One region of the Micromonospora sp. LH3U1 genome, then DNA from elsewhere that is predicted to be linked to it. Evidence: riboswitches for the same ligand, from Rfam matches in the RefSeq annotation. Region 1 holds a riboswitch; each other region holds the start of a gene.
What was found. A riboswitch is a leader RNA that binds a small molecule or an ion and turns the genes downstream of it on or off. The one in region 1 is predicted to bind cyclic di-AMP.
Positions count from the first base shown of each region.

Region 2: linked by a shared signal. The riboswitch ahead of PCA76_RS10630 (C39 family peptidase) and the one ahead of PCA76_RS02845 (coiled-coil domain-containing protein) in region 1 are both predicted to bind cyclic di-AMP.
Region 3: linked by a shared signal. The riboswitch ahead of PCA76_RS00440 (C40 family peptidase) and the one ahead of PCA76_RS02845 (coiled-coil domain-containing protein) in region 1 are both predicted to bind cyclic di-AMP.
Region 4: linked by a shared signal. The riboswitch ahead of PCA76_RS25085 (coiled-coil domain-containing protein) and the one ahead of PCA76_RS02845 (coiled-coil domain-containing protein) in region 1 are both predicted to bind cyclic di-AMP.

Region 1 covers NZ_CP116936.1:607,715-612,090, forward strand. The annotation lists gene PCA76_RS02835 (helix-turn-helix transcriptional regulator) at 1-174, opposite strand, end outside; gene PCA76_RS02840 (carbonic anhydrase) at 403-1,131, shown strand; gene PCA76_RS02845 (coiled-coil domain-containing protein) at 1,189-2,208, opposite strand; cyclic di-AMP (ydaO/yuaA leader) riboswitch at 2,213-2,343, opposite strand; gene PCA76_RS02850 (YibE/F family protein) at 2,510-3,784, opposite strand; gene PCA76_RS02855 (copper-translocating P-type ATPase) at 4,149-4,376, shown strand, end outside.
Region 2 covers NZ_CP116936.1:2,326,620-2,330,995, forward strand. The annotation lists gene PCA76_RS10620 (hypothetical protein) at 1-303, shown strand, start outside; gene PCA76_RS10625 (hypothetical protein) at 434-1,204, shown strand; cyclic di-AMP (ydaO/yuaA leader) riboswitch at 1,489-1,629, shown strand; partial or broken gene PCA76_RS10630 (C39 family peptidase) at 1,873-2,720, shown strand; gene PCA76_RS10635 (hypothetical protein) at 2,794-3,840, opposite strand; gene PCA76_RS10640 (alpha/beta fold hydrolase) at 3,998-4,376, shown strand, end outside.
Region 3 covers NZ_CP116936.1:92,373-96,748, forward strand. The annotation lists gene PCA76_RS00435 (N-acetylmuramoyl-L-alanine amidase) at 1-1,712, opposite strand, end outside; cyclic di-AMP (ydaO/yuaA leader) riboswitch at 1,947-2,082, shown strand; gene PCA76_RS00440 (C40 family peptidase) at 2,095-3,135, shown strand; gene dcd (dCTP deaminase) at 3,204-3,782, opposite strand; gene PCA76_RS00450 (pyridoxamine 5'-phosphate oxidase family protein) at 3,883-4,376, shown strand, end outside.
Region 4 covers NZ_CP116936.1:5,492,231-5,496,606, reverse strand. The annotation lists gene PCA76_RS25090 (hypothetical protein) at 23-265, shown strand; gene PCA76_RS25085 (coiled-coil domain-containing protein) at 312-1,376, opposite strand; cyclic di-AMP (ydaO/yuaA leader) riboswitch at 1,382-1,513, opposite strand; gene PCA76_RS25080 (cation diffusion facilitator family transporter) at 1,626-2,543, opposite strand; gene PCA76_RS25075 (HelD family protein) at 2,650-4,376, opposite strand, start outside.

The DNA of each region.
Region 1 (4,376 bases):
CTCCAGGTCGGCGACGATCGCCTGTGCGGCCCGTTCGGTCACGCCGACCTCGGCCGCGACATCGCGCAGCCGGGCGGTGGGGTCGCGGCCGATGGCCAGCAGGACGTGCCCGTGGTTGGTGAGGAATGTCCAGTTCCGCCCGCCGCCGGTGTCGCCCATCGCGGTGCCCGCCATCGTGTGACCGCCTCTCCGGATGTCCGTCCTGCCCACGACGGGAGTCTCGTCCGCCCTGCCCTCGAGAACTTACCCAGGGTCGGCCCGGGGTCAACGTATGAAATCTGTATCACGTATCTCTTGACGTATCTTACGGTGCGTGTGACGGTGATGATCGGGCCAGCGCCCGCCGCCGGCCGGGCGAAGAGCCCGTTGACCAGGTCAAATGCGTCGAGACGAGGTGCGGGGATGAGCCAGACCGGAACGCCCGGCGGGCAGCCGGGTCCGCAGCGGACCACCGACCGGGCGTACGCGCTCGGCGAACCGGCCCGGGCGTACGCCGAGCTGGCCGCCGGCAACCGACGCTTCGTGAGCGGTGCCCCACGCCACCCCAACCAGGACGCCGGGCACCGGGCCGCCGTGGCCGACGGGCAGCACCCGTTCGCGGTGATCGTCGGCTGCTCCGACTCCCGCCTGGCTGCCGAGATCATCTTCGACCGCGGGCTGGGCGATCTGTTCGTGGTCCGCACGGCCGGGCACACCGCCGGCCCGGAGGTGCTCGGCAGCGTGGAGTACGCGGTGACCGTGCTCGGCACCCCGCTGGTGGTGGTGCTCGGCCACGACTCGTGTGGCGCGGTGCAGGCGGCCCGGGATGCCGCAGCGACCGGCACCCCGCCTCGCGGGCACCTACAGGCGGTGGTCGACGCCGTGCTGCCCAGCCTGCGCCGGGCCGAGGCCGAGGGCGTGGAGGACATCGACGGCATCGTCGACATCCACATCGCACAGACCGTCGAGACGCTGTTGGGGCAGTCGCCCGTGCTGGCCGAGGAGGTGGCGCAGGGGCGGTGCGCGGTGGTGGGCGTGTCGTACCGACTCGCCGCCGGAGCGGTGCGCCCGGTGGCCGCCGTGCCGGCTGGTTTCGGGACGCTCGACGTGCCGACCGGATCCCCCGATCCGGCCACGCCTTCCGCCGCCTGACGCGTCGAGGGCCGCCCCGCGCGACGCGGAACGGCCCTCGACGGGGAATTGTGCGGGTCAGAGCAGCGACATGTGGACGTGGTCGGTGTGGTTCGACGGCCCGCTGTACGAACTCCAGCCGGTCGCCGGGAACCAGATCTGCCGGTTCCAGATCACGTAGTAGATGCCGAGGCGATCGGCGTTACGGATGAGGAACGCGGCGACGTTGTTGCCGTACGTCCGGGTGTCCTCGTTGTGCCACGGGGCGAAGCCGCTCTTCTGCAGCGACCAGTCGCAGGCGCGGCCCTTCGGGTGCTCCCACGGCCCGCCGGAGCGGTAGCAGCCGACGAACCGGTTGAAGCCGGCCCGCTTGACCTCCTTGTACGCGTGCAGCGTGCGGGCGGTGATGCAGCCGGACGTGGTCGGGTCGTTCTCGCTGCACGACTGGGGCTTCCAGTCACCGTCGGCGCTGCGACCCGGGCCGATCTTCGCGACCATCGAGGTGGCGTCCACCAGGCCGCCGGTAAAGCCCTTCCCGCCGACCAGGGAAAGCGCCTTGTCCGCCTCGCTCTTCCGCTTCGCCATCACGGCGGTCTGCTTCTGCTGCTCGCGGACCTCCGCGTCGAGGGCCAGCTTGGCTTGCTCGGCGCGGGCCTTCACCGTGTTGACCTCAGCGAGCTTCTTCTCGTTGACCATGTTCATCTCGTCGAGCGCTGCGGCGCGCTCGACGAACGAGTCGGGAGCGTCGCTCTCCAGCAGCATCGCGATCGCCCCGATCCGGCCGGTCCGATACGACTGGGCGGCGATCTGCCCGACCTGTGGGGCCAGCGCGTCCAGGTCGGCCTTGGCCCGGTCGACCTCCAGGGCCAACTCCTGCTGCCGCTTCTTGGATTTGTCCAACTGGGACTTCGCGGCGGAGTAGTCGCGGTTGGCCTTTTCGATGACGTCGTTGAGCAGCTTGGGCTCGTTGTCCTCCTCGTGCCCGGACGGTGTGGGGGTCGTCGGGGCGGCGTTGGCCGGGAGGGGGCCGGCGAGCACAGTCAGTGCGGCGATCACGGCCACCACGGGTGTCAACCAGCGGCGTAGGGGTGCCGTCACAATGTTCCCTTCCGTCGACCGCCGACCGGGTTAGCTGACGGGTTCGGGGCGGAAGTGGCCCCTACCGCTGACGCGGATTCACCCCAGGTACCTGGGTCCCCGGCTCGCCGCTTGGCGATTGGGCGGTGGCACCGCAGGCGCCGCGTCGCGCCTTCATCGGTAACCGGCAGCGAGGTTACCCGAGAGTCGACCGGGTGAGCTACGCCTGGATGCCGACCAAAAGTGTCATTTCGCCATAGCGTTGAGTGACCAGTGACGTGGTTCTCAGGGCGGCTACCTGATCTGGTCACGCTGAGGAGTGTCACCATGCCGTTTCCGTGCTCCTGTTCGACTCCGGCCACCGGTCGGTGGCGGTGAATGGGGGCGGGGTCCGCGGTTGATCCGGCTCGTCTGCGCGCCCTGCGGCGGTCACCACCGCGGCCAGCCCGGTGGTCAGCGGCACGGCCGCGATCAGACCGAGTGTGGCGACGGCGCTGCGGACGATTTCCTGCGCGAGGAACTCGCTGGTGAGGATCTGCCCGATCGGCCGCGAGTCGGCGGTGAGCAGGAGCAGCAGCGGTAGCGACGCGCCCGCGTACGCCAGCACGATGGTGTTGACAGTGGAGGCGATGTGCGCGCGGCCGACCCGGGTGGCCGCACGGTACAACTGCAACCGGGTCAGCCCGGGGTTCGCGTTCGCCAGTTCGGTGACGGTGGCCGCCTGGGTGACCGTCACGTCGTCGAGCACCCCGAGCGAGCCGATGATGATTCCCGCGAGCAGCAGGCCGTGCAGGTCCACGTCTCCCTGGAACATCGACAGGGTGGTGGCATCCTCGCTGCCGAAGCCGGTGAGGTGGGTTGCGGCCGTGGCGATGGTGGCGAGCACGCCGGTCAGCACCAGGCTGCCGAGGGTGCCGAGGACCGCGACCGAGGTCTGCGCGGTGACCCCGTGCGTCAGATAGAGCACGACGAACATGATGAGGGCCGCGCCGACCACCGCCATCAGCAGGGGCGATCTGCCGGCGCCGATGCCCGGCAGCACGAAGGTGAGCAGGATGGCGAAGCTGGCGGCCAGCCCGGCGAGCGCGGCCAGGCCCCGCCACCGACCGAACGCGACGATCGCCGCGGCGAAGACCACCGCCAGCCACACCATCGGGGTGCCGCGCTGGTGTTCGGCGATGTTCCAGTTGCTGAGGGCGGGATCGGTCGGATCGGTCAGCTCGACCAGGATGACCTCGTCGCCGACGTCGACCCTGGGGGCACCGGGCCCGTCGGGCACCGGTGTCTGCACCTTCTGGCCGGCGGTCGGCCCGTCGTCGACCCGGACGTCGACCGTGCCGCACGGCCCGGCGCCGCCCCTCGGCGCGCCCTCAGGAGTCGACGGCACCGGCGGGCACGGCTCGGTGACCACCCGGGTCACCGTGCCGGGATAGCGCGGTACGTCCGCCCCACCGTCGGTCTGCGGTGGACCACCGCGCGGCCAGAGCAGCACTGCGGCGAGCACGGTAGCGACGAACAGGGGCACCACGGTCACGACGAGGATCCGTCGCACCCGGGGCGGGGCGGACGGAGCGGGGCGGGTGTGGTCGGAACCCAAGGCGAGACTCCCAACGATCCGGTGCGGGGTACGTGTCAGCGGGCCGGTCGGTTCACCGTCACCGCGCAAACGGACCGAGAGGCGCGCCGGATCGCTGGCTGACGAGCACTTGATCACGGACGGTCAGTGCCGGGCCCGGCTGGCCGGGGACCGGGCCACAAAATGGAGGCACCGGTGGTCGACTGTGCGACGGCGGACGGGGGGTCATCGTGGGGAATGCTAACCAGCCCGATCCGGGGCTGCAGGGCGCGGCGGAGTGTCGGCGGCTGAACCGCCCACGGGGCGGCCCCCGGCGCGGCATGTTGGAGACATGCCCGCTCCGTCACCGCCCGACCCCCAGCAGCACGCTGCCCCCGCCGCGCCCATGCAACACGACGAGCACGCCGGGCACGACAAGCACGCCGGGCACGATCCCGCGATGTTTCGTCGCCGCTTCTGGGTCTGCCTGGTGCTCACCGTGCCGGTGGTCCTGACCAGCCACCTCGTGTCGGATCAGCTGGGCCTGAGCGGGGAGGTCCCCGGCCGTTCCTGGGTGGGCCCGGTGCTCGGCTCGGTGGTGTTCTGGTGGGGCGGTTGGCCGTTCCTGGTCGGC
Region 2 (4,376 bases), 1.7 Mb from region 1:
GGCCCGGCCACGGCCGTCGCACCGACGCTCAGCGCCGTGCCGAGCGCCGTGCCGATCCCGTTCGCTGCCGGATCGCTGGCGGCGTCGTGCCGGCCCACCGTGGCACAGGGGCCCGCGCAATCGGCCCGGGCGGTCCCTGAGCGGGCCGCCGAGAAGCCCCCGGCCTGGTCGGTCGACTCGCTGCCCGGCGGCCAGGTCACCGTCGCGACCGGCGTGCTTCCGGTGTGCGCCCCCGGGCCCGACCCGCTGCCCCTCGTCGGCGGTCCGAGCAGTCGGGCGCCCCGGGCCCCACCCGGGCGCTGAGCCACCGGGACGAGCGTCCCGCCGCCGCGCCCTGTCGACCCACCAGCTCTGCCCCCGCCGATCCGTGGCCCGCCGTGGCCAGGTTGCCGGTCGGGCTCCACCGCATTGCTCTCTCCCCGAGGTGCCGACCATGGAGACCGTTGTCTTCTACCAGTTCGTGACCGAGGTTCCGCAGGCCGCCGCCATCTGGTCGGCCCTGTTCCTGCTGACACTGGGCGTACTCGCCGTGCTGGTCGCTCGCCCCGAGCGGGACCGGCCCACGGACGACCCGCTCCCGGCCGCGCCCACCGCTCGGGAGGTGGCCGAAGCCGAGGCCGTCGACCTGCGCCGGTACGCCGAGGAGGTGGCCGTCGCTGCGGCCGGCGCGGCGACGACCGCGCGGCGGCGACGCGCGGCCTGGCTGACCGCTCAGGAGGAGATGGAGCGGGCCTGGACCGGGTACGACGAGGCGGACACCGCCGCCCGTCGGTTCGCGGGTGCCGGGGCGCTGCCCGCCCCGCATACCCCCCGCACCCCTGCCGAGTACGCCCTCCGGGAGCGCTACCTGCTCCGCGCGGCGACTGCGGCGCACTGGCGGGGCGACCTGAGCATGGCGCAGTTGGGCGACGTGTTCGGGCACCGGCGCGGCTGGGATCCCCGGCGGCACCCGGTCGAGCAGGAGGTGGTGCTCAGCCGGGCGATCCGGGACGCGAGGCGGGCCGACTACGAGGCCGCCGCCACCCGGGAGCGGGCCGTGTGGCGGGACGCGGAACTGGCCGCCGAGGCGGCGCGCACCCTCGCCGACGAGGCGTACGCGGCAGCGGCCCGGCTGCGGCCGAACCCGGTCCCCGCTCGCCGGGCGGCGAACGGGACGGTCCGTCCTGCGCTCGTGGCACGCTGGCGGCCGGCCCGCGTGGGTTGAGCCCGATCCGTGATGTGAGCCCGGTCACGCCAATGCGAAATCGGGCGTCCGGCGCGATCGGCGCGATTTTTCCCGGAATTGTGACCGCATTATCGGCGGCCTGTCCGGTTGTCGCCCGCAGGCGTCGCCGTAACCGCTTGTCCCATCGAGTCACATCATCGGCAATACGCGCAGAAATTGTCGTGCCAGATCAGGTTTACGCAGGTGAACCTGGCTTGGCAGGGTGCGAACAGGCCAGTAGTGTCGTCCCGTCCGGTGCGGTAACCGATCGCAAGAGGCGACGCCGCGCCGACCCGCTCAATCGTGAAAACGAACCGGGGACCCATCAGTAAGTCCGGGGTGAATCCGCGAGCCATGGCCCGCGGTAGGGCGATCTTCCCGCCCGAATCCGTCAGCTAACCCGGTAGGCGGTGTCGGAAGGAGTTCCATCCTCGTGCAGCTCTCCACCCCTCGGTTGTTCCCTCGCCTCCACGGCGCAGCGGTGCCCCCGCTCATTCGTCCAGTGACGGTGAGCTGACCCCCGGGTCATCGCCTATCCCGCCCGGCAGCACCGGGCGTTCCCCTGAGCGGTTCACCATCCGCGGACCACGGTCCGCGCGCTGGCGCCTGCCCGGATATACCGGTCCGGCCCCGGTGTGCCGCTCTCCCCCCGATCCGTGGAGGACCCCGTGAAGCACACCCTGCAGCGTCAGCTCCGCCGCATTGCCACCGAGCGCCCGTACCAGATCGCCGTCGCCTCCGCCGCGGCCCTCGCGATCGCCACCACCACCGGCGCCCTTGTCACCGCCACCGACGACGCCCCGGCCAGCCAGCGCACCGCGACCACCGTCGCCGAGATGCGCAGCGACACCGCTGCCTCCCGCGGTGAGGCGCGCGACGCGTCCCCTCCGCCAGCGCCGCGCCGACCGCCGCCGCCACCAGCGCTGCCCCGGCCACCACCGCCGCGTCACCCGCCGCCAAGGCCAGCAGCAACCCGGACCTGACCCGTAAGCCAGCCCCGCCGAAGCCGCCTGCGACGAAGGTGCTCGACTACGACTACGAGGCGCAGAACACGTACTACAACTGCGGCCCGGCAGCCACCCGTAACGCGCTCAGCGCCACCGGCATCGACCGCACCCAGGACGAGCTCGGCGCCGAGCTGGGCACCACCGAGATGGGCACCAACTCGGCCGAGGACACCACCCGGGTGCTCAACGCCGAGGTGAAGGGCTCCCCGTACCGGACCCGGATGTTCGCCGGCGCGCCCAGCTCGGCCCAGATGGACCGGCTCCAGGCCGACGTCGTCAAGGCCATCACCGACGGCCGCGGCGTGGTGGCCAACGTCGTCGGCGACGCCACCGACACCAACGGCGGCTGGCACTCCTACGGCGGCGGGCACTACATCGCCGTCGTGGGCTACAAGGACAACGGCCGGACCGTGCGGATCGCCGACTCGGCGAACGCGGCCGACCCGTCGTACTGGATCACCACGATCGACCTGGCCAACTGGATCGCCAGCCGGGGCTACTCCGCCTGACCCAGGCGCGCAGACCGCCGCGGGCGCCGTCCCCCACAAGGGGCCGGCGCCCGCGGCGTCTCTGCCTGTGCGGTCAGTAGGTGATGAAGCCGTACAGCGCGAGGTGGTTCGATTTCGTCCCACCGACCGTGTGGTCGATGCTGGACGGCTGCACCCCGCCCTTGACGAAGAGATAATCGATCTTGCTGGAGCCGTTGGTGGCCTTCGATCCGTAGCCGGTCATGCCGTAGCCGCTCAGCGTGCCGGATGCGATGCCCGTACGGTTCGCGTCGATCCCCACGACGCGGATCGTGGAGGCGTTGAGCAGGCTGGTCGCGTCCGCGCCGAGATGGATGCCGGTGTTGGCGATGCCCCGGTCACCGTCGCCGGCGCAGGCGTTCTGCCGGTTCTCCTGCGGCAGGTGCATGGTCGCGGCGAACACGCTCGTGCCGGTCGCCTTGATGGTGAACCGGGCCGCGATGGCGCTGGTCCGCTTCCACTTGTGGTAGTCGGTGCTGTCCGGGTCGCTGTTCGGCGGCTTGTACAGCGTGCATCCGGCACCGTTGGCGTACGCCGTGCCCGGCTTGAGCCAGCCCGCGCTCCAGTACTTCGAGATGTCGCCAGTGGCGAGGCTGAGCGTTTGCTTGTTCCAGATGATGCCGTTGGTCTGCTTCTTCTTGAGGTCGCCGAGCGACTGCGAGCTGCACTTGTGCGTGCCGCCCCAGGGCTCCGGGTCACTCCACGCCACGATCGCCCCGTAGGTGCCCGCCGGGTAGCCGAACTTCGCCGACAGTTGGTCGGCGTACGCCTCGGCCTGGCCGGTGCCGCGCACCTGCTGCACGATCAGGATGTCGGGTGCCACCACGCCGCTGGTGCCGGTGCGACCGGCGTCGTCGACCAGGATCGAGGTCAGGTGGTCCGGCCCGGGGATTCGGGTGCAGCTCCCGTCGGAGTTGTTCAGCACCAGGTTCTCGATGTTGTTGTTGTAGACCCGCAGGACCCGGTCGGCCGCCGCGACCGCCTCGGCACCCGACCCGCCGCCGTCGGTGGAGACGTCCGTCGGTGTGCCGAGCGCGGGGTGGGTCGGCGGCGCGCCGAGCGCGACGGCCGCCAGGGTCGCGGCCAGTGCTGATCCGAGCATCCTGAACACGGTGGGCTCCTCTGCGCGAGGGGATCGACAAGTGACGCTCCCCGTCCAGGCGCCGAACTCTACAGTGGATCTTGCTTGGTCGGTGTCCCCGCGAGTGGCGCCGATGACGACTCTCGTACCCGGCCCTGAACCGTGGGAGACTGCGGCCGTGGTGGATGAATCGGGTGGTCACGCTGGTCGAAGGCCGGTCCTGCTGCTGCTGCACGGCATGGGGGCGACGGGCGACGTGTGGTTGCCCTGGGCGCCATACCTCGAACAGCGCTGGCCCGGGCGGTGGCTGGCACCGGACCTCGCCGGTCACGGCTGGGCGGCGCCGCTGTCGTCGTACTCCTTCGAGGGTTTCGCCGGCCGGATCGCCCACGGCCTCGCCGCCGACGACCGGCTCGTCGTGCTCGGGCACTCACTGGGTGGGGTGGTCGGCCTCGCGCTGGCCGCCCGCACCGCCGGGATGCCGGTGGACGCGGTGGTCGGTCTGGGCATCAAGGCATCCTGGTCGCCCGCCGAGCTGGCCCGCGCCGCCGAGCTGG
Region 3 (4,376 bases), 520 kb from region 1:
TACGCCCGCCCGTACACCGGGATCGTGGCCCGTCCGGGCTTCGGGGTGGCCACCACGCCGACGGTCCAACTGGCGGTCGGCGCGGACGCCGGGTTGTGGAACCACGCCTGTTGCCCCAGGTACCAGATGGACGTCCAGTCACCCTGCCGGCCGGCCAGCGCGTACGTCTGGCCGGCGGAGGCCCGGGCGCCGTGATCCGACACCTCCATGGTGTTCGGGGTGCCGTCGGGGCGGAGCGCGATGTCGTTCACCAGTGGCGCGTCCGCGGACGGTGCGGAGTGCAGCACCACCGACGAGGATCCGCGCGGCGTGCACGGCACGGCAGGGGTGACGCATCCGATGAACGCCGGCTGGTTGGTGGCGTAGTCCGGGTCGATCCGGACCAGCCCGGTGGCCGGGGTGCCGGTGTCCAGTCGCGGCGCGTGCAGCAGGTCGAAGTAGTGCGTCCAGTCCCAGTACGGTCCCGGGTCCCAGTGCATTCCCCGTACGGTCGATGCGACGGTGCCGGGCACGTTGTCGTGGCCGATGATGTGTTGGCGGTCCAGCGGGATGCCCAGCCGCAGCGCGAGGTGCCGGACCAGCTTCGCCGAGGTCCGGTACATCGCCTCGGTGTACCAGGTGCCCTGCGCGGCGAAGCCCTCGTGTTCCAGCCCGATCGACTTGGCGTTGACGTACCAGTTTCCGGCGTGCCAGCCGACGTCCTTGGTCTTCACGTGCTGGGCGATGTGCCCGTCCACCGAGCGCAGCGAGTAGTGCCAGCTCACGTAGGTCGGGTCCTGGACGAGTTTCAGGGTGGTCGCCCAACTCGCCTCGGTGTCGTGGATGACGATGTACTCGATCTTCTGCCGCGCGGGCCGGTCGGAGAGGTCGTGGTTGCCGTAGTCCCCGTCGCCGAACGCCTCGTAGGGGGCGGGGATCCACTCACAGGAGATGGTGCGAGGGCACTCCAGTCCGTCCGGGCGGGCCAGACGGCGCAGGCCCAGCCGGTCCAGCCAGGAACGCTCCGGCTGTACCGCGCGGGCCGGCAGCGTGATCCGCTGGCCGTCGTCGGTCACCCGGGACTCGCCGGCGCTGATCGTGGTGAAGACCTCGTCGGCGAAGGCCGCTGCGGCATCGGCGCTGTCCGCGCCGGCGTAGTGGGCCACCGCGCCATACCAGGCGGCCGGGTCGGTGCCGGCGCCAACCGGAGCGCCCAACTCCCGCTGGTACGCGGCGAGCAGCGCCGCCCCGCCCCGGATGTTGACGTACGCGTCGGTGCGCAGCGCCTCGGGTGCCGCGCCGGTCAGCGCGGCGGCGGCGTCCACGGTTTGCAACGCGGCGGTGGGCGGCGCGGGGTCTTCGGCCTGCCGAGGCGCGGGCGCCAGGGCGGGTCGGGAGTCGTCGCCACGCGGGTCCTCGGCGGCGGTGTCGTGGTGGCCGCGCTCAGGCAGGGCGACCACGTGGCGGGCGTCGGTCAGGTGCATCGGGCCGTAGCCGCCGCTGGTGCTCGGTGTGCCGGCGTTGCTGTCCCAGCGGGACTCCAGGTAGGAGACGCCGAGCAGCACACCGGTCGGCACGCCGTACTCCGCTGCCGCCGCGGCGTACTGCTGCTGGCGGTCGGCGGTGGGTGCGGCGGCGGCAGCGCCGGCGGGTAGCGGTACCGCGGTCGCTGCGGCGACCACGGCGGCGGTGAGCAGTGCACGCCGCCGGAGGGACAGGGTTGGACGGTGCATCGAACCCCCTAAATTTCACGGATGAAGGTGAGGTCACCTTCGCGCCGCCCGGGAGTCTGCGTCAATAGCTTTCCATGTCTCGACGCGTTACGAAAGAAATCTTCGCGTACAGCCTGTGACGCTCCCTGATCGGTACGGAGTGTCACGGCCGCACGGGTTGCGGATCGGTAACAGGCGTCTCTACTCTGGTCATTCGTCGGCCCGATATCAGTTCCGCCCAGCCCGGGCGGTAACGGACCGACACCGCCGAGTCGTTTCCGAGCGAACCGGGGACCCAGGTCCCTCGGGGTGAATCCGCAGCCACTGCGGTAGGGCGCCGACTTCCCGCCCGAACCCGTCAGCTAACCCGGTAGGCGGTCAGGAAGAAGGAGTACGGAACCCGGTGGCACTCCATGCCCCGCGGCCGTCGTACGAGCGGCCGGCAGCAGCCGGCCCGACGTCGATCACGCCGCGCTCACGCTGGTCCCGCTTCACCACCGCTGTCGCCGCGCTGGCCGGCGTCGCCGTCGTCCTGACGGGCAGCGCCACGGCGGCCCACGCCGACCCGTCCGTCGCCGAGATCGAGCGCCAGATCGACGCCGACTGGAACAAGCTCGAACCAGTCATCGAACGGCACAACGCCACCCGCGCCGACCTCGCCGCCAAGCGCAAGCAGGCGGACGCGCTGGCCGCACGCATCGGCCCGCTGGAGCGTCAGGTCGACGCCGCGATGAACAAGGTCAGCGCGCTGGCCGTGCGCGCGTACAAGGGCGAGAACGTTTTGACCGTCAACGCGGTGCTGGGCAGCCGGTCACCCAGCGAGGCGGTTAGCCAGCTCGAGATGCTCGACCGGTTCGCGCACAACCAGCAGCAGGACGTACGGCAGGTGGCCGACCTCCGCGATGAGCTGGCCAAGCAGAAGGCGCCGCTGGACGAGATGGTGGCCCAGCTGACCCTCACCGAGGCCCAGTTGGCGGCAAAGAAGAAGCAGATCAACGAGGAAATCGACCGGCTGCAGAAGCTGCGCATCAAGGTGTACGGCAACGGTGGCGGCGGTTCGCTGCGCCCGGCTCCCTGCCCCGGCAGCTATCCCGGTGGCGCTGCGGGCACGGCGGTCAAGTTCGCCTGCGCGCAGATCGGCAAGCCCTACGTCTGGGGTGCCGAGGGCCCGAACTCGTACGACTGCTCCGGGCTGATGCTGGCCGCCTGGGCGAAGGCCGGTGTGTCTCTGCCGCACAACGCCGCCGCGCAGAGCCGCGTCACCAAGAACGTCAGCAAGGCCGACCTGCGCCCCGGCGACCTGGTCTTCTACTACAGCGACATCCACCACGTCGGCATGTACGTCGGCAATGGCTGGGTGGTGCACGCCTCGCAGGCCGGTCAACCGGTCAAGATGAAGAAGGTCGACGACGGCCCGATCCACAGCTACGGCCGCCCAGGCTGATCAAGGGTGACCGAAGGGCCCGTCGCGATTCCTCGCGGCGGGCCCTCGTCGTCTGTCTGTCGTACCGCTCAGCGGGTGGGCCAGGTGCGCCAGTGCTGCCAGGCGCGGCTCGGCGTCGGCCCTCGCTGGCCCTGGTAGCGCGATCCGTAGACCACCGAGCCGTACGGGTGCTCGGCCGGCGAGGAGAGCCGGAAGATGCAGAGCTGCCCGATCTTCATGCCGGGCCAGAGGGTGATCGGCAGGTTCGCCACGTTCGAGAGCTCCAGCGTGACGTGACCGGAGAAGCCCGGGTCGATGAAGCCGGCGGTGGAGTGCGTGAGCAGACCGAGCCGGCCCAGTGAGCTCTTCCCTTCGAGCCGGCCGGCGAGCTGGTCGCCCAGCGAGATGACCTCCAGCGTCGAGGCGAGCACGAACTCCCCCGGGTGCAGCACGAACGGCTCACCGTCGGGCACCTCGACCACCGAGGTCAGGTCGTCCTGCTGCATGGCCGGGTCGATGTGTGTGTAGAGGTGGTTGTTGAACACCCGGAACAGCCGGTCGAGTCGCACGTCGATGCTGGACGGTTGGACCAGGGTGGGCTCGAACGGCTCCAGGCCCAGCGTGCCGGCCTTGATCTCGGAGACCAGGTCGCGGTCGGAGAGCAGCATCGGACCACCATAGCGGCGGCACCCAAAGCCGTAGGATTCGGTGGCCGGTGACCAGCGCGTCGAGGTCGCCGCTCGTACATTTGTTCGATAGAATGCCCGCATGGCTTCCTGGTCCGAATTCGCCGCCGACGAGCCCCGACTCGCCGACGGGATCCGCGTTCTCCTCCAGCAGTACGGGCCGGGCTTCGGCTACCTGGCCACGGTCCGCGCCGATGGCGGGCCCCGGGTCCATCCGGTCTCCCCGGTCATCACCGACGAGGGTCTGTTCTGCTTCATCATCGACTCCCCGAAGCGCCGTGACCTCGAACGGGACGGCCGTTACGCGCTGCACTCGTTCCCTCCCGAGGAGAGCGACGACGAGGCGTACGTGGCGGGACGCGCCCGTCCGGTGACCGATCCGGCGCGGGTCGCCCGGTTGGCCGAGGGCGCCCGTGCGGAGCCGCAGGCCGACTGGCGGCTGTTCGAGTTCACCGTCGACGTGGCGATGCTGACCCGCCGCGAGCAGCCCATCGCAGGCATTCCGGGTCTCACGCCGGGCCGGCCGGCCGTGCGGGTCTGGCTCGACCCGCACGCCCCGTCGGCGGCGGCCGCGCC
Region 4 (4,376 bases), 2.2 Mb from region 1:
GGGCCTGGCGACGTTGTGTTGGGTGAGCGCGGCATACGGCGGCTTGCTGATCTTTCGTGGCCGCGACATGGTCGAGGGCCTGCTGAGCTTCCTCGGACTTCTCTGGCTCGCCGCGTTCGAGATATTCGCGTTGCTCTTCACCATCACTACGGCCTTCGAGCTGCGTGGGCGCAACTCTCCTCGGGCGGCTGTGGTGGCCGGTCTGGTCGCGGTCGCCGGGGTTGTCGTGACGATCGTGTTCCTGCTGTGGGTCTCCACAACGTGATGCCGGTGAGTCATCCTGCTGACTCACCGGCAGCACGCGGGTGGGGTCAGTAGACCGACAGGTGCACGTGGTTGGTGTGGTCGGTGGACGGGGTGCCGCCCGCCCCGCTGTACGACTTCCACCCGCTGCTGGGCAGCCAGATCTGCCGGTACCAGATCACGTACAGCACGGCGAGCCGGTCGGCGTTGCGGATGAAGTACGCGGCCAGGTTGTTGCCGTACGTCTTGTCGCCGCCGGTGGCGTTCCCGCCGAAGCCGCTCTTCTGCGCCGCGAAGTCGCAGGCCCGGCCCTTCGGGTGTTCGCCGGAGCCGCTGGGGCGGTGGCAGGAGACGTACCGGGTGAACCCGGCGGCCTTGGCCTGGTTGAGCGCGTGCAGGGTGCGCGGGGTGACGCAGCCGCTGGCCGGCGTGGGGTCGTTGATGCTGCACGACTCCGACGGCCAGGAGCCGTCGGAGTTGCGCGGGGCCGCCGTCGCGTTGGCGGCGGAGGTGCCCCGGTTGGAGCCGGTGTCGGTGGTGGTCTGCGGCTTGGGTGTGGTGGCCACGGTCAGTGCCCGCTCGGCCTGCTCCTTGCGCTTGGCCATCACCGTGACCTGCTTGCGCTGTTCGTTGATCTCGCCGTCCAGGGCGACCCGGGTGCGGTTGGACTGGTCCTTCGTGGCGAGCAGATCACGCAGCACCCGGTCCTCGTTGGCGGCCACCGCGTCCAGGGCGGCGGCCCGGTCCATGAAGCCCTCCGGGGTGTTGCTGTTGAGCAGCGCCGACATCGCGCCGAGACGGCCGGTGCGGTACGCCACGTCGGCGATCTCGCCCACCTTGCCGTTGCGCTGGGCGAGCTCGACCTCGATGGTCTTCAGTTGGGTGGCGAGCTGCTGCTGCCGCTGCACGGAGGTGTCCAGGGCGCGCTTCGCGTCCAGATAGCCCTTGCTGGCCGCATCGAGTTGGGCTCGCAGCGCCGGGGTGCCGCCCTCTTCGTCCGAGTCGGGTGCGGCGGCCCGCAGGCCGGTCGGGGGAGCGGCCGAGGCGGTGCCGGCCGGGAGCGCGACGCCGAGGGCGAACATCGCGACGATCAGGGCCGCCAGGCGGGCGGCGGGTGGTCGTGCTGGTGCCACTGCGCATGTCCTTCCGTTAGCCGCCGACCGGGTTAGCTGACGGGTTCGGGACGGAAGATCCCTACCGCTGACGCGGATGCACCCCAGGAACATGGTTCCCCGGTTCGCCCTCTCGGGTGATTAGGCGGCGACCGCCACCGGCGCCGGGAGGCGCCGCCTGGTGGAGGCCGGGACCGAGCCTACCGTTGCCGGTGGGGCCGCTGCAGCCAATGTGACGGACGGTGCGTGCGTCGTCACGATGAATTACTGCTACCACTCGATCGAGCCGCAGGCGCCGGAGGCCGCGCCGGGCTCGATCTGCAACGTCGCGTGCTCGATCCGGAAGTCGTCGTGCAAGGCCGTACGCGCCGCGGTGAGCACCGCGCCGACCTCCGCGCCGGGTGCCATGGTCAGGTGTGCGGAGGCCACGTCCATGCCCGAGGTGAGCGTCCACACGTGCAGGTCGTGCACCTCGACGACACCGGGGACCGCGGCCAACCGGTCGTGTACGGCGGTCACCTGAAGATGCTCCGGTGCGGCCTGCACCAGGATGCGGACGGCGGCACGTGCCAGCCGCCAGGTACGCGGCAGGATGAACGCGCCGATGGCGACCGCGACAAGTGGGTCGGCCCACCACCAGTCGGTGATGGTGATGAGAAGCGCCGCGCCGATGACGCCGAGCGAGCCGAGCAGGTCGCCGAGCACCTCCAGGTAGGCGCCTTGGAGGTTGATGCTCTCCCGGGCTCCGGCGCGGAGCAGGGCGAAGGCGACGACGTTCGCGAGCAGACCGAGCACGGCCACCACGAGCATCGGGCCGGCGATGACCTCGTGCGGGTCGCCGAAGCGGCGGATCGCCTCGATCACCACGTAGACCGCGACGCCGGAGAGCAGGACGGCGTTGGCCAGCGCGGCGAGCACCTCGAGTCGGTAGAGCCCGAAGGTGCGCTGCGGGTCGGTGGTGGCCCGCCGTGTCGCGGTGATCGCGGCGAGCGCCATCCCGATGCCGAGCACGTCGGTGAACATGTGCCCGGCGTCGGAGAGCAGGGCGAGTGAGCCGGTGTGCAGCGCGGCGACCGCCTCGACCACCATCAGGGCGGCGAGCAGCCCGAAAGCCGCCCAGAGTCGGCCCCGGTGCTGGTGTGCGGCATTGGCGACCGACGCATGGTGGTGGTCATGACCTGCGCCCACGAGGTCCACCTTCCGCCGCCAGTCGGGACACGGTCAAATGTATGCTCACATCGCTATGTATGCAAGTGTGGGGTCGACCGCTCCCGACCAGGCCATCTGGCGCGGATCAGCCGATCGGGTCGATGGTGGTGAGTCGCTGAGTGGCCCGGGAGAGCGCCACGTACAGGGTGCGCACCCCGGCGCCCGGATCCGCCCGGATCTCGCTCGGGGCGACCAGCACCACCCCGTCGTACTCCATGCCCTTGGCCTCCAGGCTGGTCACCACCTGCAGCCTCGATGCGCCGAGCGCGTCGAGCCAACCGGCGACCTCGTCGCGGCGGGGGACCGGCGTGATCACCCCGACGGTGCCCTCCACCTCGGTCAGCAGGCCGGCGGCCGCCTCCACGGTCGCGGTCTCCAACCCCGTCGCGGGCACCACCAGCTCGACCGGATCGACCCCGGTGGAGCGGACGGCGCTCGGCAGCGGCAGGTCAGGGTAGATCCGGCGGATCTCCGCCGCCGCCACCGCGAAGATCTCCGACGAGTTGCGGTAGTTGGTGGTGAGCGTGAAATCGTGCCGCTTGCGCCGGCCCAACGCCTGGTCGCGAGCCCGGTTCAGCTCCTCCGGATCGCCGGTCCACGCGGTCTGCGCGGGGTCGCCCACCACGGTCCAGGAGGCCAGGCGGCCACGTCGACCAACCATCCGCCACTGCATCGGTGAGACGTCCTGCGCCTCGTCCACCACCACGTGCGCGTAGTCCCGGTAGTCCGCCGGGCGCTCCCGGGCCGCCGCGCGGGCAGCCCGCTGCCGCTCGCCCAAGGTGCTCAACTCGCGGACGCCGCCAGCAAGCTGGAACGGGTCGCGCCGGGACTTGGCCGGCTGCGCCGGCTTACCGAGCAGCGCGTCCAGCTCGTCCAGCAGCGCGATGTCGGCGATGGTCAGCCCGGCCGAGTCCAGGTCCTGGTACGCGGCGGTGAGCAGCCGGATCTCCGCGGAGGAGAGGATCCCCCCGGCGTAGCGGCGCAGCCGGTCCGGCCGGGCCAGCCAGTCGAGCACGTGCCGGGGGTGCAGCCGCGGCCACCACGCCTTGAGGAACTCCCGGAACTCCGACCGCTCGGCGATCTCGCCCTCGAAGGCCCGCTGCTCCGGCAGCCGAGTGATCCCCACCGCACGGGCCTGCGCCCAGAGCGCGGCGAACACCCCGTCGAAGCCGGCCCGGCGCACCTCGTTGCGTCGGGCGCCCCGGTGCAGGGCGCGGTCCCGGATCCGGTCCAGCGCGGCCCGGTCCAGCCGCAGCAACGTGCCCCGGTAGAGCAGCCGCAGCTCACCCGGGCCCCCCGGCACCGCGTCGCGAGCAGCCCGCTCCAGCACCTGCCGCATCCGCAGCGAGCCCTTCACCGCCGCCACCTGGGGTGGGTCGGTGCGGGTGGCGGTCATCCCCGGAAAGAGGGTGCCCAGCGAGTGCAGGGTGGCGGTGTCCTCACCCAGTGACGGCAGCACCGAGGCGATGTACTCGACGAAGACCGAGGACGGGCCGACCACCAGGATGCCGCCGCCCGCGTACCGGCTGCGGTCGGAGTAGAGCAGGAACGCGGCCCGGTGCAGGGCGACCGCGGTCTTGCCGGTGCCCGGGCCACCCGCGACGATCGTCACCCCGGAGCCGGGCGAGCGGATCGCCTCGTCCTGCTCCCGCTGGATGGTCGCCACGATGTCCCGCATGCCCCGGCCGGTGGCCTTGGACAGGGTAGCCAGCAACGCGCCGTCGCCGACGACCGTCATCCCCTCGGGGGCGGCCGTCGGGTCCAGCAGGTCGTCCTCGATCCGGGTGACCCGCTCGGCGCGGGTCTGGATCG